Regions from separate parts of the Micromonospora sp. DT233 genome, predicted to be linked through region 2. Evidence: riboswitches for the same ligand, from Rfam matches in the RefSeq annotation. Region 2 holds a riboswitch; the other holds the start of a gene.

Region 1 (4,950 bases), on a different contig from region 2:
TCAGCTCCGGGGCGCGCAGCAGGTCGAAGTAGTGCGACCAGTCCCAGTACGGGCCCGGGTCCCAGTGCATGCCGCCCACGTTCGCGGGGAGGATGCCGGGCACGTTGTCGTGGCCGATGATGTGCGCCCGGTCCAGCGGGACGCCGTGGCGCAGCGCCAGGTACCGGACCAGCTTCGACGAGGTGCGGTACATCGCCTCCGTGTACCAGGTGCCCTGGGCGGCGAAGCCCTCGTGCTCCAGCCCGATCGACTTGGAGTTGACGTACCAGTTGCCGGCGTGCCAGGCCACGTCCTTGGTCTTGACGTGCTGGGCGATGTGGCCGTCGGACGAGCGCAGGGTGTAGTGCCAGCTCACGTAGGTCGGGTCCTGCACCATGTTGACCGTGCCCGCGTAGCTGCCCTCGGTGTCGTGGATCAGGATGTATTCGACCTTCTGCTGCTTCGACCGGTTGGCGAGGTCGTGGTTGCCGTAGTCGCCACCGCCCAGGTCCTGGTAGGGCGCGGGGATCCACTCGCAGGAGATCGCCGATGGGCACTCCACGCCGTCGGCGCGCGGCGGCGCCAGCAGGCCGAGCAGGTCCAGCCAGGACTTCTGCGGGCGCACCGCGCGGCCGGCGAGGGTCACCCGCTGCCCGTCGTCGGTCACCCGGCTCTCGCCCTGAGCGATGGTGCCGAAGACCTCGTCGGCGAAGGCCGCCGCCGCGTCGGTGCGCTCCGCGCCCGAGTAGCGGGCCACCGCGCCGTACCAGGCCGCGGGGTCGGTGCCGGCGCCGACCGGCGCACCGATCTGCCGCTGGTACGACGCGAGCAGCGCCGCGCCGCCACGGATGTTCGTCGACGTGTCGCTGCGCAGCGCCGCCTCGTCGGCCCCGGTGAGGGTGGCCGCGGTGTCGAGGGTCTGCAACGACTGCGTGCTCGGGGCCGGGTCGGCCTGCGGCGGGGCGGGGGCGAGGGTGCGGCGGGCGCTGTCCCCGCGCGGGTCCTCGGTGCCGGCGTCGTGGTGGGTGCCGCCCGGCAGGGCGGTCACGTACGCGGCGTCGGTGAGGTGCATCGGCCCGTATCCCGCGCCGGTGCTCGGGGTGCCGGCGTTGGTGTCCCAGCGGGACTGGAGGAAGGAGACGCCCAGCAGGACGCTCTCCGGCACGCCGAACTCGGCGGCGGCGGCCGCGTACTGCTGCTGTCGGGTGAGGGCCTGGTCGGCCGCGGCCGGGGCGGCGGCGGTGCCCAGGGGCACGAGGGCCGTGGTGGCGGCCACGGCGGCGGCGAGCAGGATTCGCCTGCTCGCCGGCATGACGGGACGTTGCATCGAATCTCCTGAGGGGTCTTCGGTTGAGGTCACCTTCCCGCCGCCGCACGCCCGCCGTCAATAGCCTTCCGGCTGGTGCTTTTATGTGAAGGAAACTTGCACCGTCGGGTCAGGTGGCTGGTCGCACGGCCCGGCGGGTTGCGGATCCATAACGGTCGTCTCTATCCTGATCAATCGTCGGCCGGTAGCTGCACCGCCCAGCCGGGCGGTGACGGCCCGACACCGCCGAGTCGCCTCCGGGCGAGCCGGGGACCCAGGTTCCACCGGGGTGAATCCGCAGCACCGCTGCGGTAGGGCGCTCTCCCTTCCGCCCGAACCCGTCAGCTAACCCGGTAGGCGGTAGGGAAGAAGGAGAACGAAGCCCGGTGGCACTCCATGCCCCGCGGCACCCGGCACGCCGTTCGGCTCCGGCCGACGGGATGCCGGCCGTGCCGCGTCCACGCTGGTCCCGCTTCACCACCATCCTCGCCGCCCTCGCCGGTGCCGCCGTCGCACTGACCGGCACCCCGACCGTGGCCCACGCCGACCCCTCGATCGCCGAGATCGAACGGCAGATCGACCAGGACTGGAACAAACTCGAACCGCTCATCGAGCGGCACAACGCCACCCGCCAGGACCTCGCCGCCAAGCGCCGCAAGGCCGACGCGCTCGGCAAGCAGATCGGGCCGCTGCAACGCCGGGTCGACGAGGCGATGGAGAAGGTCAGCGGCTTCGCCGTCGAGGCGTACAAGGGTGAGAACCTCTCGACGGTGAACGCGCTGCTCGGCGGCGGCTCGCCCAGCCGGCTGCTCGGGCAACTGGAGATCCTCGACCAGTTCGCCGAGCGCCAGCAGCGCGACGTGCGGGCGGTCATCGAGCTCCGCGACGAGCTGACCGCCAAGAAGCGACCGCTCGACGAGATGGTCACCCAGCTCACCCGCACCGAGGCGCAGCTCGCCGCCAAGCGCAAGCAGATCAACGGCGAGATCGACCGGCTGCAGAAGCTGCGGCTCAAGGTGTACGGCAACGGTGGCGGCGGCCCGCTGCGCCCCGCCCCCTGCCCGTCGACCTACCCCGGCGGCGCCGCGGGCGTCGCGGTCAAGTTCGCCTGCGCCCAGATCGGCAAGCCGTACGTCTGGGGCGCGGAGGGCCCGAACTCGTACGACTGCTCGGGGCTGATGCTGGCCGCCTGGGCCAAGGCCGGCGTCTCGCTGCCGCACAACGCCGCCCAGCAGCGGTCGGTGACCGCCCGGGTCAGCCGCGCCGACCTGCGCCCCGGCGACCTGGTCTTCTACTATGCCGACCTGCACCACGTCGGCATGTACGTCGGCGACGGCTGGGTGGTGCACGCCTCCCGGGCCGGCGAGCCGATCAAGATGAAGCGCGCCGACGACGGCCAGGTGCACAGCTACGGCCGCCCGAACTGAGCTGTGGGAAGGGGCCTCTGCCTTCGGGCCGGGGCCCCTTCGCGCGGTTGCTCTGTTTTCGGGGGCCTCAGCGGGTGGGCCAGGTGCGCCAGTTCTGCCAGGACCGGCTCTGGGTCGGGCCGCGCTGCCCCTGGTAACGCGAGCCGTAGACCGCCGACCCGTACGGGTGCTCCGCCGGCGAGGAGAGCCGGAAGATGCAGAGCTGGCCGATCTTCATGCCCGGCCAGAGCGTGATCGGCAGGTTCGCCACGTTGGAGAGCTCCAGCGTGACGTGCCCGGAGAAGCCCGGGTCGATGAACCCGGCGGTGGAGTGGGTGAGCAGCCCGAGCCGCCCCAGACTCGACTTGCCCTCGAGCCGGCCCGCGAGCTGATCGCCGAGCGAGATCACCTCAAGGGTGGAGGCGAGCACGAACTCGCCGGGGTGCAGCACGAACGGCTCGCCGTCGGGCACCTCGATCATCGAGGTCAGGTCGTCCTGCTGCAGCGACGGGTCGATGTGCGTGTACAGGTGGTTGTTGAAGACCCGGAAGAGCTTGTCCAGGCGTACGTCGATGCTCGACGGCTGCACCAGGCTCGGCTCGAACGGCTCCAGCGCGAGCGTGCCAGCCTTCAGTTCGCTGACGAGGTCCCGGTCGGAGAGCAGCATCGCCACACCTTAGCGAGCCCGCGCGCCGGCCCTGGTCGTCGGCCCGGCGATCGGCGCGTCGCGCTCGCTTGTCGTACATGTGTTCGATAGGATGTGCTCATGGCTTCCTGGTCCGAATTCGCCGCTGACGAGCCACGACTCGCCGACGGGATCCGCTTCCTCATGCAGCAGTACGGGCCGGGCTTCGGCTACCTGGCCACCGTCCGCGCCGACGGCGGGCCCCGGGTGCACCCGGTCTCCCCGGTGATCACCGACGACGGTCTCTTCTGCTTCGTCGTCGACTCGCCGAAGCGGCGCGACCTCGAACGCGACGGCCGCTACGCCCTGCACTCCTTCCCGCCGGAGGAGAGCGACGACGAGGCGTACGTGGCGGGCCACGCCCGGCCGGTGACCGACCCGGCCCGGGTGGCCCGGCTGGCCGAGCTCGGGCGGGCCGCCCCCCGGGTGGACTGGCGGCTCTTCGAGTTCACCGTCGACGTGGCGATGCTGGCCCGGCGCGGCGAGGCTCCCCTCGTCTACCCCGGCGAGGGCCCGGGGCGGCCGGCCGTGCAGGTCTGGCTCGACCCCCGGGCCAACGAGCTGCGGGCGGAGGTGCCGGAGCCGCTGCCGGCCCGGCGCGTGCGGGGCGCGCACTTCGTGGCGGCCTGAGCCGGCGCCGGCCCTGAGGTGCGACGGGGCCGGCACCGCAAGGGGGGACCTGGGTGCGCCCGGCGTCGACGTCGGGTACAGTGGTGCCGCCCGCGGGTGTAGTTCAATGGCAGAACATCAGCTTCCCAAGCTGACAGTGCGGGTTCGATTCCCGTCACCCGCTCCACGCGAAAGGCCCTGGTCAGGACTTCGGTCCCAGCCAGGGCCTTCGGCGTTCCCATGGTCAACAACCATGCCGTATGCCGGACTCGGCGCGGTGGCGGGTCATTGGTAGTAGTCCTCGGGGATGCGGACGGTCAGGGTGATGCGGATGCGCTGGCCGTCGAGGTCGTCGCGGCGGTGGACCATGTTGGCCAGGCCGTGGAGGGCGGCGGCGAGGCGGTCCGGGGAGTCGTTGAGGTTGATGTGCAGCGGCTTGAGTCGGTGGGTGCCGAGGAAGAAGCGCTTGAGGGACATCGGGTTACCTCCGGGCCGGGTTGACGCGGGTACGGATGTGGTCGGGCGGTTCGTCGAGGGCCTGATCCGAGCGCACCCGCAGCAGCTTGAGCAGGACGGGCCGGTGGTCGTACGTCTCGACCAGCCCACAGAGGGTCCATGGCCTCACGCCACGCCCGCCGGTACACGAAGACCTGCCGGAACAGGCCGAGCAGCGGCCCCGCGCACCACCGCCACCACGACGCCTCGTCGCGCCACCGCCACAGCGCCGACACCGCCGACGCCAGGACCAGCGGCACGACGAAACCCGGCCAGCCGTGCTTGGCGTAGAGGACGACGGCGGCCATGGCCAGGCCCACGGTGACTGGGTGCCGCACGCCAGTGGCCGGGTCGAACCGGGACTGACACACGCCGCACCGAGGCTGAGCCGGGGCAGGCGAACGCCTACGCTTGGACACGTCACTACCTCTCTCGTCACGAGCAAGGGGAAGAGACAGAGGGCGGGGCTG
Region 2 (15,333 bases):
GCCGCCATCAACTACGAGGTCGAGGCGGTCGACGGGCCCATCCGGCTGACCCTCCAGTCCGAGCTGGTGGCCAACGAGGCCCTTCCCGCGCAGAGCCGCGACCCCCGGGTGGCGGCGGTGCTGGAATCGCCGTTGCAGGCCGAGGAGGACCTGACCAACGACGACGGCGGGCTGCTGATCCACCGGACCAAGCGCAGCGGCCTGCGGGTCGCCGCCGCCATGGACCACGACGTGCACGCGCCGGGCCGCACCAGCACGGAATCCGAGGGGTACGAGGACTGGGTCCGTACCACCGTCGGGTGCGTGCTCTCCCCCGGCGAGACGCTGCGGGTGGTCAAATACCTGGCGTACGGCTGGTCGAGCCGGCGGTCGCTGCCGGCGCTGCGCGACCAGGTCGGCGCGGCGCTGGCCGCGGCCCGCCTGGACGGCTGGGACGGGCTGCGCCGGGCGCAGCGCGAATACCTCGACGAGTTCTGGGACAACGCCGACGTGCGGGTCGACGGCGACCCGGAGGTGCAGCAGGCGGTGCGCTTCGGGCTCTTCCACGTCCTCCAGGCCGGGGCGCGGGCGGAACGCCGGCCGATCGCCGCGAAGGGCCTCACCGGCCCCGGCTACGACGGGCACGCGTTCTGGGACACCGAGATGTTCGTGCTGCCCGTGCTCACCTACACCCAGCCGAGCGCCGTCCGCGACGCCCTGTACTGGCGGCACTCCACCCTCGCCCAGGCCCAGGACCGGGCCCGCACGCTCAACCTCGCCGGCGCGGCCTTCCCGTGGCGCACCATCGAGGGGCCGGAGTCGTCGGCGTACTGGCCGGCCGGGACGGCGGCCTTCCACATCGCCGCCGACGTCGCCGACGCGCTGCGCCGGTACACGCTGGCCACCGGCGACGAGCAGGTGGAACGGGAGATCGGCCTGGAACTGCTGGTCGAGACGGCCCGGCTGTGGCGCTCCCTCGGCCACCACGACCGGCGCGGGCGGTTCCACATCGACGGGGTCACCGGCCCCGACGAGTACACCGCCGTCAAGGACGACAACATCTACACCAACCTGATGGCGCAGCGGAACCTCATCACCGCCGCCGACTGCGCGATGCGCTTCCGCGACGAGGCCATCGACCTCGGGGTCACCGAGGAGGAGGCGGCGGCCTGGCGGGACGCGGCGAACGCCATGTGGGTGCCGTACGACGAGGCGCTCGACGTGCACGAGCCGGTCGAGGGCTTCGGTCGGCTCCAGGAGTGGGACTTCGAGCACACCCCGGCCGAGAAGTACCCGCTGCTGCTGCACTACCCGTACTTCGACCTGTACCGCAAGCAGGTGATCAAGCAGGCCGACCTGGTGCTGGCGATGCACTGGCGCGGGGACGCGTTCACCGACGAGGAGAAGCTGCGCAACTTCCTCTACTGCGAGCGGCGGACGGTCCGGGACTCCTCCCTGTCGGCCTGCACCCAGTCGGTCATGGCGGCCGAGGTCGGCTTCCTGGAGCTGGCGCACCGGTACCTGCGCGAGGGCGCGCTGATGGACCTGCACGACCTCAACGAGAACACCCGCGACGGCGTGCACATGGCGTCGCTGGCGGGGGCCTGGATCGCCCTGGTTGCCGGGTTCGGCGGGCTGCGCGACCACGACGGGATGCTGACGTTCGCGCCCCGGCTCTCCAGCCGGCTCAACCGGCTGGAGTTCTCGTTGCAGTGGCGGGGCAAGCGGCTGCACGTCGACGTCCGGCAGCACGAGACGACGTACGCGCTGCGGCACGGCGGGGCCGACGACGTGATCGAGCTGCGCCACCACGGGGAGAAGGTCCGGGTCACCCACGCCGAGCCGGTCACCGTGCCGGTGCCGCCGTTCACCCCGCCCACGCACCAGCCGGAGCAGCCGCCGGGCCGCGCCCCCCTGATGCACCTCCCGGAAAACGTCAGCTGACCGTCGCCCCCGGCCCCCGCCCCCGGCCCCCGGCCCTTACCCAACCCCACCCCACCCCACCCAACCCCACCCCGGCCTAGGCCCCGTTGATCAAGAGGTTTGCGTCAATCTTGATCTCCCGGTTGACGCAAACCTCTTGATCAACGGGATGGGTGGGTGGGGGGGGGTGGGGCCGGGGGGTGGGGGGTCAGAATTGGGGGCCGTTGGAGGGGTGGCCGGTCGCGTCGTGCGGGGCGACCGTGCGCGGGTCGTCGGCGGTGCGGGCCTGCGCCGCCTCGTCCGCCCAGTCCCCGCCGCGCTCGGCGTCGGTTTCCGGCCGGTCGTCCCGCTCGGTGGTCTGCTGGCGGGAGCTGTCCTGCTTGCGGGCCATGACGATCCTCGCGATCGGTCGGGGCGCGGGGCGCGCCGGTGCTGCGGACACCCCCCGCCTTCCCGGTCGGCCCGGCCGCAAACGACGCCCCGACGGGGACGGCCCGTTTGCCGCGGGGGCGCCGCTTACCCCTTCAGGTGCTGGGCGAAGCTCTGCCGCAGGTGGTTCTTCGGGCGGGACCCGACGATCGAGCCGAGCACCGCACCGTCGCGGAACACCAGCAGCGTCGGCAGCGACATCACCTGGTACGCCCGCGTGGTCGCCGGGTTCTCGTCGGTGTTCAGCTTGACGATCCGCAGCCGCTTGCCGAACTCCACGGCCAGCTCGGCGAGGCTCCGCGAGATCGCCAGGCAGGGCGGGCACCACTCCGCCCAGAAGTCGACGACCACGGGCCGGTCGGCGGCGAGCACCGTCTGGGCGAACGTGGCGTCGGTGACGACGGTCAGCGGGGACGTTCCGGTGTCTTTCAGCAGGGACGCTTCCGTATCTTGAGGCATGTCTTCTCCCGGTTGATGATGGCCTGGGTGAGCTGGTCGTGCAGTTGCCGGCGGACCGACCCGAGCCGATCGAGGTAGTCGTCCACCTCGGCGAGCTTGCGGCGCAGCACGGCCACCGAGTCCGGGCAGGCGTCCCCGGAGGCGTGACCGGCCCGCAGACAGGCCACGAAGGGCCGGATGTCGTCCAGGCCGAAGCCGACCGCCAGCAGGGCGCGGATCTCGCGTACGACCCGCAGCTCCGCCTCGTCGTAGACCCGGTAGCCGTTGGCCGACCGGCGGGGCCGGACCAGCCCCTGCGTCTCGTAGTACCGCAGCGCCCGGGTGCTCGTGCCGGTGCTCTGCGCCAGCTCGCCGATCCGCATCCGGCCCCCTCCGGCCCTTCCGCCCGATCCCTGCCCGCCACGCTAAACCTTGTCGTCGGCGTCAGGGCAACACCTCGTCCTCGGTGTCGGGGCGACGACGCATCCCGGCCGCCGGGCCGGGTAACCGGGCGGGACCGGCAGCGAAAGGGGTGGGTGCGATGGCGACACGCGGAGAGGTGAGCCCGACGACCCGGGGCGAAGCGGTCACGATCCCGGCGGGGGACGCCCGGCTGGCCGCCGACGTGCTGCTCCCCGACGGCGCGGTGGGGGCGGTCCTCTTCGCGCACGGCAGCGGCAGCTCGCGGCACAGCCCCCGCAACACCGCCGTCGCGGGGGTGCTGCACGGGCGGGCGCTCGGCACGGTGCTGGTCGACCTGCTCACCGGCGAGGAGGACCGGGTGGACGCCCGCACGGCCGAACTCCGCTTCGACATCGGGCTGCTGGCCAACCGGCTGGCCGCGATCGTCGACTGGATGGGCACGGAGCCGACCCTGGGCCGGCTCCCGGTGGGCCTCTTCGGCGCGAGCACCGGGGCCGCCGCCGCCCTGGTCGCCGCCGCCGCCCGCCCCGATCGGGTACGCGCGGTGGTGTCCCGGGGCGGCCGACCCGACCTCGCGGGCCCCGCCCTGTCCGAGGTCCGTGCCCCGACGCTGCTGCTCGTCGGCGGCCTCGACGAGCAGGTGATCGCCCTCAACGAGCAGGCGATGGCCGACCTGGGCGAGGTGGGCGAGCTGCGGGTGGTGCCCGGTGCCACCCACCTGTTCGAGGAGCCGGGCACGCTGGAGCAGGTGGCCGACGCGGCGGCCGGCTGGTTCGCCGACCACCTGCCGCCGCGTCGCTGACCCGCCCCGCCGGGCCGCTTAGTCCCGCCTCGGCGGGTCGCCTACCGCCCCGCCGGGCCGCTCAGCCCCGCCGGGCCGCAGGGCCTCAGGCGGGCTCGGCCGGGCGCCGCGCGCCCTCCCGGTGCCGCTGCACGGTGTCGATCACCCGGTACGCGACCGCGGTGATCGGCACCGAGACGAACGCCCCGGCGATCCCGGCGATGAGCGTGCCGGCCGTGACCGCCACCAGGATCACCGCCGGGTGCAACCTGACCTGGCGCTTCATCACCAGCGGCTCCAGCAGGTTCCCCTCGACCTGTTGCACGACGATCACGGCGCCGAGGGTGAACAGGGCGATGGCGGGCCCCTTGGCGGCGAGCGCCACCAGCACCGCCACCGCCCCCGCCACGGTCGCCCCGATGATCGGCACGAACCCGCCGAGGAAGGTGATCAGGGCCAGCGGCAGGGCCAGCGGCACCCCGAGCAGCACCAGGGCCGCGCCGATCCCGATTGCGTCGATCGCCGCGATCAGCATCGTCCCCCGGCTGTACGAGCCGAGCGTCCGCCAGCCCGCCCGGCCCGCCTCGGCGGCGACCTCCCGCTTCGGCCCGGTGGTGCGGCGCAGCACCCACTGCCACATCGAGCGGCCGTCCTTGAGCAGGAAGAAGAGCAGCACCAGGGAGAGCAGGACGGAGCCGAGCACCTCGGTGACCGTGCGGGCCCCGCCGACCGGGTCGGGGGTGCTCCCGCCCATCCCGTCGCGGGCCTGCTGGACCAGCTTGTCGAGCTGGGCGTCGGTCACCGGGAGCGTGGAGGTGACGAAGTCCCGGGTCCGTTGCAGGCCCTGGTCGAGTTCCTGGCTCAGCTCGCCGAACTGGCTCGCCGTCAGGTTCCACACCAGCACCCCGAGGCCCACCAGGATGCCCAGCAGGAGCAGGACGCTGAACAGGGCGGCCAGCCCCGCCGGCAGCCGTAGCCGACGCAGCAGGAGCAGCACCGGGTCCAGCAGCGCGGTGAGGAAGAGCGTCACCGCCAGCGCGATGGCCAGCGGCGCCAGCAGCACGGCGATCTTCCCGACCAGGTACAGGCCGGCGACGACCACCACCAGGCAGGCGCTCCACAGCACCACCGAGCGGACCAGCCAGGGCAGGCCGGCCCACGCCTGCCGGGGACCCGCCCCGGCCGGTACCCCGGCCGCCTCGGTCCCCGCCGTCGTGGCTCCCACCGTCAGGGGTGTTGCCACCCCGGGCCGCGCCGTGGGATTCGCGTCGCCCGTCGTACCCCCGGGTGTTTGCCCGGCACCGTCCTCGACCACGTTGGCCCTCCTCGATCTCGGCGGTGTCCGTACCCCTCCGTCCACTCTGCGACACCCCGGCCGCCCGCGCGGCGGCCCCGCAGGGTTGTCGTCCGGCCGTGCGCGCGGATCGTAGGCCCTCCCGCGGGCCCGCCGTCGGAGGGGCATGAGCCGTTGAACCGTCGCGGCGACCGGGGGTGGGCGGGGTGATCAACACGGCGTCATTGACATCGCGCACGTCGAGCGGGCGGAGGCCGCCGTGTCAGGCACATGAAGTCGATCAACGGCGGGTCGAGTCCAATGGCGCGGTGATGTGAACTCTGTGGGGTCCCCGCCGGTGAGCCGGCCGGTCCGGTGCTCGGTTTGTGGGGGGTGACCTGGGGAAGGCTTTGAGTACGACCCAGTGGAGGAGGACCGCATGAGCGACTTCATGGACAAGGCCAAGAATCTCGCCGACAAGCACGACAAGCAGGTCGACCAGGGCATCGACAAGGCCGGCGACGCGGCCGACCAGCGTACCGGGGGCAAGTACGACAGCCAGATCGACAAGGGCGTCGACGCGGCCCAGCAGCGCACCGGCGAGGGCGACACCGCGCCCCGCTGACACCGCCCCCGCGTTCCGGGGTCGCCGTTCTGGGCGACCCCGGAAACTGTCTTCCGCGTGAGCGCCGCCGGAGCGCCGGTTGCGCGTCGCCCGAGCGCCGGTTGCGCGTCGCCCGAGCGCCGGTTGCGCGTCGCCCGAGCGCCGGTTGCGCGCCGGCGGGTCCCGTTCGGACGGACGAAATCCGCTCCGGCCACTGGCACGGAATCGACCTTCCTCGCTACGATCCGCATTCGTGGCATGACTCGGCGTGGGCCGCGTCCGGGTGCTCGGACGCGCGACGGAGGAGGATCAGGTGAACGCGGAGGAGGAGGCGACCGCCGCCGAGTGGCGGTTGCACGTCGACCCGACCCGGTGCATCGGCTCGGGAATCTGCGCCAGCGCCGCGCCCGAGCACTTCGGGCTGGTGGAAGGGCTGTCCCGGCCGCTGGCCGAGCGGGTGACGCCGGCGGGAGCGGTGGTCGACGCCGCCGACTCCTGCCCGATGGAGGCGATCCTCGTCTCCGACGTGGAGAGTCGTCGGCGGATCGCCCCCAGCCCCTGACCCGGCGAGCCGCCCGGGTGCCGACAGGATGCCGGCCGTCTCGCCCGCGACGGGGCGGCCGTCTTACCCGTCAGGCGCAGCGAAGCTCGCCACAGAACCGCTGACCCCGATCCGCAGGGGCGGGTCCGACTGCCGCCCGGCGTCAGGTCACTCGGCGGTGGGACTCCTCGGCGCGCGGCTCCGGCTGGCCGGGCAGTTGCCGGCGGGCGGCGCGGTGCTTCCGCACGAGCCCGCCCAGGTAGAGCACGGCGGCGGCGAGGACGCCGATGTCGTCCAGGTAGATCGGGTCGGGCAGCACGTCGACCGGGAAGATCGTGTAGACCAGCGCGCCCCAGAAGGCGACCTTGCCGCCGACGCCCAGCGTGCCGAGCATCTTGCGGGTGCGGACGAGCCGGATGGCGAGCAGGACGGCACCGACCAGCGTCGCCAGGGCGACGAGCCCGGCCAGCCCCACCAAGACCCACTGCTCCTGCGACATGCTGCCACGCTAGCCGGGATACCCCGATCGCGCTCGATCAGAGGATCGCCCGATCGGGGGACGTGGGTCGGGGCGGCCGGTGGTGTCAGGCCGGGACAGCGGCGCGGCCCCGGGCGACGACGGTGGCGCGCCCCCGAGGCGAGGTCGTCGCCTCCCGGGTGGCGGTCGGCACCGCGCGGCCGATCGCCGGCAGCGGGCGGGTCTGCTCGACGGCCGGGGACGGTTCGTCGATCACCCCGGGCAGCAGGGGCTCCTCCGGCGTGGCGGGCACGGTGGCGGCGAACGCCTCCTCCCGCAGGCTGCGCGCGGCGACGGCGGCCTGCTCGGCGGTGCGCCAGGCGGCCTGCTCCCGCACCCGGGCGGCCTGCTGCCGGGCGTGCAGATGGTCGCGCACGGCACGGCGCAGCACCAACTCCTGCTCGACCGGGTGCAACCGGGGATCCCACCCACCCCGGTGCGCGAAGACGTCGCTGAGCTGCTCCTCCGACAGCTCCCGACGCCAGTACGCGGCCAGCGCGGCCCGGTGCAGGTAACGCTCGCGGTCGGCGTACTCGGCGGGGGTGCGCTCGGTCAGCGGGCGGCGATGGGCGGCGGCACCGGCCAACCGGCGGACGGCGGCCTCGGCGGCCTCGCATGCCTGCCAGGCGGCCTCGGCCTCCTCCTGGGCGGCGAGCCATTCGGCCCGCAGCCGGCCGGCGGTGACCGCCGCCCGCTGCGCCGCGGTCGCCACCTCCTCGGCGTAGCGGAGGTGTTCCCGGTCCTGGGCCGCCTGCTCCAACGGGCTTGGCATGGCGGCGTCGCGGAACCGCCCGCCGATCGCGGAGCGGAGCAGATCCGGCCGGACGATCAGGCAGGTCACGGCGATGGCGACGATGCCGAGCAGGGCCAGCCAGATGACGGCGGCCCGGGGCACGTCGATCAGGACGGAGGAGAGTGCGGTCTGCATGAGGGGCACCTCGGGTGGGACGACGTGGGGCGGGCGGGATCAGACGTGTGCGGGCGGCGGGCCGGGCCGTCAGCGCTGCGGATGACGGCGGGTGGCGTTGCGCGTGGCCGCCGGCGGCGCAGGGGCGTCGGCACCCCTCGTGGGACCCGACGCGGCGCAGGGGCGGCGTCCACGCCGCTGCGCCGGGATCCGGCGCGGTGCCGGCGAGCGCGGTGCTCCGGCGGGGCGGAGCGGCGTGGGCGGCCCGGTCAGCGCCGGGGCGGACCGCGTCGGACGACGATGCCGGCCGTCGGGTCGACGGCGGGACGGCCGAGCGAGATGCTCTCGGCCGGGGCGCCGGTCAGCGGGGTCACGGCCGGGCGCAGGGCGGTCTCGAGGGTGCGCGGGGCCCGGCGGGCGGCCGGCTCGGCACGCAGCTCGGTGGGGCCGGGGCGCAGCGCGTCCACCCGACTGGTCACCACGACGGGGCGAGAAGCCCCGGCGTGGACGGCGGGAGCAGGGGAGGCGGCGACGGCGGGGGAGGCGGTCGTCAGGGCGGAGACGCCACCGAGGCCGACGGCCAGGACCAGGGCGGTCAGCGCGAGACGCCCCAACTCCCCGAGGCGGCGCAGCGTCGTCTGCCACGGCGGGCGGGACTCGCGCAGCAGCGCCCGCCGGGAGGGGCGGGCGAACGCTACGGACTGCACCACACCAACTTAGCCCCGTCGCGTCCGGCTCGCAGCTTCGGCGAGCCCGCGTCCCGTGGGGTGGGCGGGGGCGGATCGGTGCCGAGGGTCAGGATCCGGGGCTTGCCTCGGCCCCGTCGACCGTGAAGAGGGCGAGCAGGTCGCCGACCTGCCGGTCGGACTCGGCCGGGTGGCGGAAGTGGCCCCTCGGATTGACCGTGTACTCGTTGCGCCGGCCCACCCGGGTGCGCCGCAGGTAGCCACCGGCCTCCAGATCCGCCACGATCGCCTGGGCGGCCCGTTCGGTGACGCCCACCTCCTCGGCGACGTCACGGAGCCGTGCGGTGGGGTTCCTGGCGATGGCAAGCAGCACGTGGGCGTGATTGGTGAGGAAGGTCCAGTTTCGGGCGCTCCCACTTGCGCCTGCCGTCGTCGTCATTCCGACATGCTATGGCGCATCCGCGATTCGTATGTTCCTGGGCGGCCGAGATTCGGTCCCCGGCCGAAGATCGTTGCCGCGGTGGGACCCCTGTCGCCGCCGGGCGCAAGCCCCTCATTACGTATGAAATGCATATCACGTAAAGCTTGACGTACCTTTAACTGCGTGTGACCGTTGGGGGACTGTTCGCGCGGGCAAAAGGGCAGGTGGTGGGGCATGAGCGAGCTGAGCACGTCGATGGTGGGGTCCCCGGTCGAGTGGGCCGATCCCCCGCCGGAGGCCGCACCCCCCGGCGACCGCCGGGCCGCGTGCGACCCCGGGCGGGCGCTCGCCGAGCTGTACGACGGCAACCACCGCTTCGTCACCGGCGTGCCGCACCACCCGAACCAGGACGCCGACCGCCGCGCCGCCGTCGCCGACGGTCAGCACCCGTTCGCGGTGATCGTCGGCTGCTCCGACTCCCGGTTGGCCGCCGAGATCATCTTCGACCGAGGGCTGGGCGACCTCTTCGTGGTCCGCACCGCCGGGCACACGGTCGGCCCCGAGGTGCTCGGCAGCGTCGAGTACGCGGTGACCGTGCTGGGCACCCCCCTGGTCGTGGTGCTCGGCCACGATTCCTGCGGCGCGGTGCAGGCCGCCAGGGCGGCGGCCAGCACCGGTGAGCCACCCGTCGGCCACCTGCGGGCCGTGGTGGACGCCGTGGTGCCCAGCCTGCAACGGGCCGCCGAGCGCGGGGTCGAGGACATCAACGACATCGTGGACATCCACATCGGGCAGACCGTCGAGGCGATGCTGGCCCGCTCCTCCGTGCTGGCCGCCGAGGTCGCCAACGGGCGGTGCACGGTGGTCGGGATGTCGTACCGGCTCAGCGCGGGCGGGGTGCGGACGGTGGCTGCGGTGCCCGCCGGCATCGTCCCCACCGTCGGCAACGCCTCGGCGGGCCCGGCGGGCCCGGACGCGATGGCGGCGGCCGGCGCCCCGGCCCCGGCAGCTTCGGCCGTGGCCGCCGCCTGAGCCACCCGGCCGAGCCCGCGACGGGAATTCGGTCGGGTCCGACGACGCGGCGAGGGCCGTTCCGCTTCGGCGGGACGGCCCTCGCTGGCGTGGTGCGCTCGGTCAGAGCAGCGACATGTGCACGTGGTCGGTGTGGTCGGAGGGCCCGCTGTAGGACTTCCAACCGGTCGCCGGGAACCAGATCTGCCTGTTCCAGATGACGTAGTAGATGCCGAGCCTGTCGGCGTTGCGGATGAGGAAGGCCGCCAGGTTGTTGCCGTACATCCGGGTGTCGTTGTTGTGCCAGCGGGAGAAGCCGCTGTTCTGCAACGACCAGTCGCAGGCCCGGCCCTTGGGATGCTCCCACGGCCCGCCCGGCCGGTAGCAGCCGACGAACCGCTTGAAGTTGGCCCGCCTGGTCTCCTTGTACGCGTGCAGCGTGCGCGGGGTGATGCAGCCGGAGGTGGTCGGGTCGTTCTCGCTGCACGACTCGGGGCGCCAGCCGCCGTCCGAGTCGCGGCCCGGTGCCATCCGGGCGGTCGGTGAGGTGGCGTTGACCAGCCCGCCGGTGAACCCCTCGCCGCCGACCAGCGCAAGGGACTCCTCGGCGTCCTGCTTCTTCTTCGCCATGACCGCGGTCTGCTTCTGCTGCTCGCGGATCTCGGCGTCGAGCGCGAGCTTGGCCAGCTCCGCGTCCTTCTTGGCCCGGTTGACCTCACCGAGCTTCCGAGCATTGATCATGTTGAGCTGATCCAGGGCGGTGGCGCGCTCGACGAACGAGTCCGGGGTGCCGCTGTCCAGCAGCATCCTCATCGCGCCGATCCGCCCGGTCCGGTACGCCTGGGCGGCCATCTCGCTGACCTGCGGGGCGAGCGAGTCCAACTCCTTCTCGGCCCGCTCCACCTCCTTGGCGAGCTGGGTCTGGCGCTTCTTGGACTTGGCGAGCTTCGACTTGGCCTGGGTGTAGTCGCGGTTGGCCGCCTCGATGACGTCCGTGATCAGCTTGGGCTCGTCGTCCTCCTCGTGCCCGGAGGGTTTGGGTGCCGAGGGCGCGCCCAGCGCCGGGGCTGCCGGCCCGGCGAGGACCGCGAACGCCGCGAACACGGCCACCACGGGCGTCAACCAGCGGCGTAGGGGTGCCGTCACAGTGTTCCCTTCCGTCGACCGCCGACCGGGTTAGCTGACGGGTTCGGGGCGGAAGTGGCCCCTACCGCTGGTGCGGATTCACCCCAGTTACCTGGTTCCCCGGTTCGTCTCGCGACGATTGGGCGGCGGCACCGCAGGCGCCGCTGCGCGCCTTCGGCGGTGACCGGCAGCGAGGTTACCCGAGATCGCCGCTGGGGATCTACGTCCGGATGCCGACTAAAAGCGTCATTTCGTGTTCACCCTCGGTGGCCAGTGACGTTGCTCTCACGCGCGCCCCGCGCCCGGTCACGCTCCGCAGTGCCGTTGCTCCCCATCCGTGCACGTCGAACCTTCGCCCGCCGCGACGACGTCCTTCGTCGATCTTGGAGTCGTGGTGCCTGGCGAAAGGCGCAGATCTTCACATTCCCGGCACCACGAGTCCATGATCCACGAGGCGGGTGGGGGTCAGCCGCGCTTCATCAGGCGGCCGACGGCGGCCATCATCTCGGTGGCCACCTCGTCGGCGCGGCCCTCGGCGGCACCCTCGCGCATGCAGTGCCGGGCGTGGCCGTCGAGCAGGCCCAGGGCGACCTTGTCCAGGGCGGCCTGGATCGCGGAGATCTGGGTGAGCACGTCGATGCAGTAGCGGTCCTCGTCGACCATCTTCTCGATGCCACGGACCTGGCCCTCCACGCGGCGGAGCCGCGCGAGCAGCTGATCCTTGCTGGCGGTGTACCCCCGGACGGGGGCGGGCGTCGGTCCGGTCATGGGCCGAGGATAGCGTACCCCTCGGGGGTATGTTACGGTCGTCCGTGCCGCCAATACCCCAACGGGGTATGGGTTGGTGAGGAATGCCGGTGGTCCGCGCCACGTCTACCCCCCGGGGGTAACGTTGGGCGCGGCGGAGAGGAGATTTCGATGGTCACCACGACGTACCAGGTGCAGGGCATGACCTGCGGGCACTGTGCCAGCTCGGTCAGTGCCGAGGTGGGCGCGATCCAGGGCGTCAGCGACGTCCAGGTGGACCTGGCCGCCGGCCGGGTCACCGTCACCAGCGACGCCCCGCTGGACGCCGACACCGTGCGCGCCGCCGTCGACGAGGCCGGCTACGAGCTCGTCGGCGCGTGACGCCGCCCGACGCAAGGAACGCGGCGCGTGACGCCGCCCGAGCCAAGGAACGCGGCGCGTGACGCCGCCGGACGCAGGGAACGAGGTGCCACGATGAACACGGCGACGAAGCTGAGCGGCTTCGCCCTCGGCCTCGCGGCGATGTTCGGCGCGGCGTACGGGGCCGGCCACCTGACCGGCCCCGTCACCCCGGCCGCCGAGAGCGGCCACGCCGCCGGTGACCCCGCCCACGCCGCCGGTGACCCCGCCCACGCCGAGGGCCACCCCGACGAGGGCGCGGCACCGGCCGGCACCCGCCTGCCCGGCGGCCTCCTCGTGGCCGACCAGGGCTACACCCTCGCCCCGCTGACCGCACCGGCCGGCGAGTTCGCCTTCAAGATCACCGGCCCGGACGGCGCGGCGGTCACCCGCTACGACGTCGCCCACGACCGGCGGATGCACCTGATCGTCGCCCGGCGGGACCTCTCCGGGTTCCGGCACGTCCACCCGGAGCTGACCCTCGACGGCACCTGGCGGGTGGCCTCCCCGCTCGCCGGCCCCGGCGTCTGGCGGGCGTTCGCCGACTTCACCCCCACCGGCGGCCCGGCGCTGACCCTCGGCGTCGACGTCACCGTGCCCGGCCCGGTGCCGGCCCGGCCGCTGCCCGCCCCGGCGACCAGCAGCACGGTCGACGGCTACACCGTCACCCTGGCCGGAGCGCCGCAACCGGGCCGGGCCACCGAGCTGACCCTGAGCGTCAGCCGGGGCGGCGCGCCCGTGGACGACCTGGAGCCCTACCTCGGCGCGTACGGGCACCTGGTCGCGCTGCGCCAGGGTGACCTGGCGTACCTGCACGTGCACCCGGAGGGGGCACCCGGCGACGGGCGGACCCCGGCCGGGCCGGCGGTGACCTTCTCCGCCGATTTCCCCTCGGCCGGCGCCTACCGGCTCTATCTCGACTTCCGGCACGGCGGGGCGGTGCACACCGCCGAGTTCACCGTCGTCGTCGGCACCCCGGCGTCGGCCGCCGCCGCCACCCCGACCGCCGGACACGGCGGCACCGGGCACGAGCACGACTGACCAGGAGGGCGGCGATGACCTCGCCCACACGACCGTTGCAGGTCGCACCGAACCGGATCGAGCTGACCATCGGCGGGATGACCTGCGCGTCCTGCGCCGCCCGGATCGAGAAGAAGCTCAACCGGATGGACGGCGTGACCGCCACGGTCAACTACGCCACCGAGAAGGCCACCGTCTCGTACGCCGACGAGGTCAGCACCGACGAGCTGATCGCCACGGTCGAGAAGACCGGCTACACCGCCGTCGTGCCGCCCCCGCCCGCCCCGGCCGGCGCGGAACCGGCCGCCGCCGTCGCGGTGGACGAGCTGCGCGGGCTGCGTACCCGGCTGTGGGTGTCGGTCGTGCTGGCCGTGCCCGTGATCGCGCTCGCCATGGTCCCGGCCTGGCAGTTCGAGTACTGGCAGTGGCTGTCGCTGACCCTGGCCGCCCCCGTGGTGGTCTACGGCGGCCTGCCGTTCCACCGGGCCGCGCTGATCAACCTGCGGCACGGCGCGGCCACCATGGACACGCTGGTCTCGCTGGGCACCCTGGTGGCGTTCGGCTGGTCGCTCTGGGCGCTCTTCCTCGGCGACGCCGGGATGCCCGGCATGACCCACCCGTTCCGCCTGGACATCACCCGCACCGACGGCGCCGGGAACATCTACCTGGAGGCGGCGGCCGGGGTGACCGTGTTCATCCTCGCCGGCCGGTACTTCGAGGCCCGCGCCAAGCGGACCGCCGGGTCCGCCCTGCGGGCCCTGCTGGAGCTGGGGGCCAAGGACGTCGCGGTGCTGCGCGGCGCGACGGAGACCCGGATCCCCGTCGACCAGCTCGCGGTGGGGGACCGGTTCGTGGTCCGCCCCGGCGAGAAGATCGCCACCGACGGGGTGGTCGACGAGGGCACCTCCGCCGTCGACGCGAGCATGCTCACCGGCGAGTCGGTCCCCGTCGAGGTCGGCCCCGGCGACACCGTGGTCGGCGCGACCGTGAACGCCGGTGGTCGGCTGGTGGTCACCGCCACCCGCATCGGCGGCGACACCCAGCTCGCCCAGATGGCGAAGCTGGTCGAGCAGGCCCAGACCGGCAAGGCGGCCGTGCAGCGGCTGGCCGACCGGATCTCCGGGGTCTTCGTGCCCATCGTGATCGCGCTGGCCGTCGGCACGCTCGGCTGGTGGCTCGGCTCCGGAGCCGGCGCGACCGCCGCGTTCACCGCCGCCGTGGCGGTGCTGATCATCGCCTGCCCGTGCGCCCTCGGCCTGGCCACGCCGACCGCGCTGCTGGTCGGCACCGGGCGCGGCGCGCAGCTCGGCATCCTGATCAAGGGCCCGGAGGTGCTGGAGTCCACCCGGCGGGTCGACACCGTGCTGCTGGACAAGACCGGCACCGTCACCACCGGGCGGATGACCCTGGTCGACGTGCTCCCCGCCGACGGCACCGACGCCGCCGAGCTGCTGCGGCTGGCCGGGGCGCTGGAGGCGGCCAGCGAGCACCCGATCGCCCGCGCCGTCGCCGCCGGGGCCGCCGAGGCGGGGCCGCTCGCCCCGGTCACCGGCTTCGCCAACGTCGACGGGCTCGGCGTCACCGGCACCGTCGAGGGGCGCGAGGTGATCGTCGGGCGCCTGCGGCTGCTGGTCGAGCGCGGACTCGACGTACCGGAGGCCGTCGAACGGGCGGCGACCGGCGCGGAGGCCGCCGGCCGGACGGCGGTGCTGGCCGGCTGGGACGGGCGGGCCCGGGGCGTCCTGGCGGTGGCCGACGTCGTCAAGCCGACCAGTGCGGCGGCGGTCGCCGGGCTGCGCGCCCTCGGCCTGAGCCCGGTGCTGCTCACCGGCGACAACGCCACCGTGGCCCACGCGGTCGCCCGCGAGGTCGGCATCACCGAGGTGACCGCCGAGGTGCTGCCCGCCGAGAAGGTGGACGTGGTCAAGCGGCTCCAGGAGCAGGGGCGGACCGTGGCGATGGTCGGCGACGGGATCAACGACGCCGCCGCGCTGGCCCAGGCCGACCTGGGGCTGGCCCTGGGCACCGGCACCGACGTGGCGATCGAGGCCAGCGACCTGACCCTGGTCCGGGGCGACCTGACCGCCGCCGTGGACGCGATCCGGCTCG

The links. A riboswitch is a leader RNA that binds a small molecule or an ion and turns the genes downstream of it on or off. The one in region 2 is predicted to bind cyclic di-AMP.
Positions count from the first base shown of each region.
Region 1: another riboswitch for cyclic di-AMP. It lies ahead of ACLQ2V_RS25690 (NlpC/P60 family protein); the one in region 2 lies ahead of ACLQ2V_RS06400 (coiled-coil domain-containing protein).

Region 1 covers NZ_JBNCLB010000017.1:130,325-135,274, forward strand. The annotation lists gene ACLQ2V_RS25685 (N-acetylmuramoyl-L-alanine amidase) at 1-1,306, opposite strand, end outside; cyclic di-AMP (ydaO/yuaA leader) riboswitch at 1,520-1,659, shown strand; gene ACLQ2V_RS25690 (NlpC/P60 family protein) at 1,726-2,712, shown strand; gene dcd (dCTP deaminase) at 2,780-3,358, opposite strand; gene ACLQ2V_RS25700 (pyridoxamine 5'-phosphate oxidase family protein) at 3,458-4,006, shown strand; tRNA gene ACLQ2V_RS25705 (tRNA-Gly) at 4,099-4,172, shown strand; gene ACLQ2V_RS25710 (hypothetical protein) at 4,271-4,462, opposite strand; gene ACLQ2V_RS25715 (hypothetical protein) at 4,467-4,610, opposite strand.
Region 2 covers NZ_JBNCLB010000002.1:492,483-507,815, reverse strand. The annotation lists gene ACLQ2V_RS06465 (glycoside hydrolase family 65 protein) at 1-1,923, shown strand, start outside; gene ACLQ2V_RS06460 (hypothetical protein) at 2,111-2,293, opposite strand; gene trxA (thioredoxin) at 2,419-2,790, opposite strand; gene ACLQ2V_RS06450 (MerR family transcriptional regulator) at 2,760-3,152, opposite strand; gene ACLQ2V_RS06445 (dienelactone hydrolase family protein) at 3,311-3,994, shown strand; gene ACLQ2V_RS06440 (AI-2E family transporter) at 4,080-5,198, opposite strand; gene ACLQ2V_RS06435 (antitoxin) at 5,686-5,871, shown strand; gene ACLQ2V_RS06430 (ferredoxin) at 6,164-6,412, shown strand; gene ACLQ2V_RS06425 (YkvA family protein) at 6,555-6,890, opposite strand; gene ACLQ2V_RS06420 (hypothetical protein) at 6,976-7,836, opposite strand; gene ACLQ2V_RS06415 (hypothetical protein) at 8,085-8,522, opposite strand; gene ACLQ2V_RS06410 (helix-turn-helix transcriptional regulator) at 8,611-8,940, opposite strand; gene ACLQ2V_RS06405 (carbonic anhydrase) at 9,178-9,954, shown strand; gene ACLQ2V_RS06400 (coiled-coil domain-containing protein) at 10,057-11,079, opposite strand; cyclic di-AMP (ydaO/yuaA leader) riboswitch at 11,084-11,214, opposite strand; gene ACLQ2V_RS06395 (metal-sensitive transcriptional regulator) at 11,524-11,826, opposite strand; gene ACLQ2V_RS06390 (heavy-metal-associated domain-containing protein) at 11,977-12,186, shown strand; gene ACLQ2V_RS06385 (hypothetical protein) at 12,280-13,245, shown strand; gene ACLQ2V_RS06380 (heavy metal translocating P-type ATPase) at 13,260-15,333, shown strand, end outside.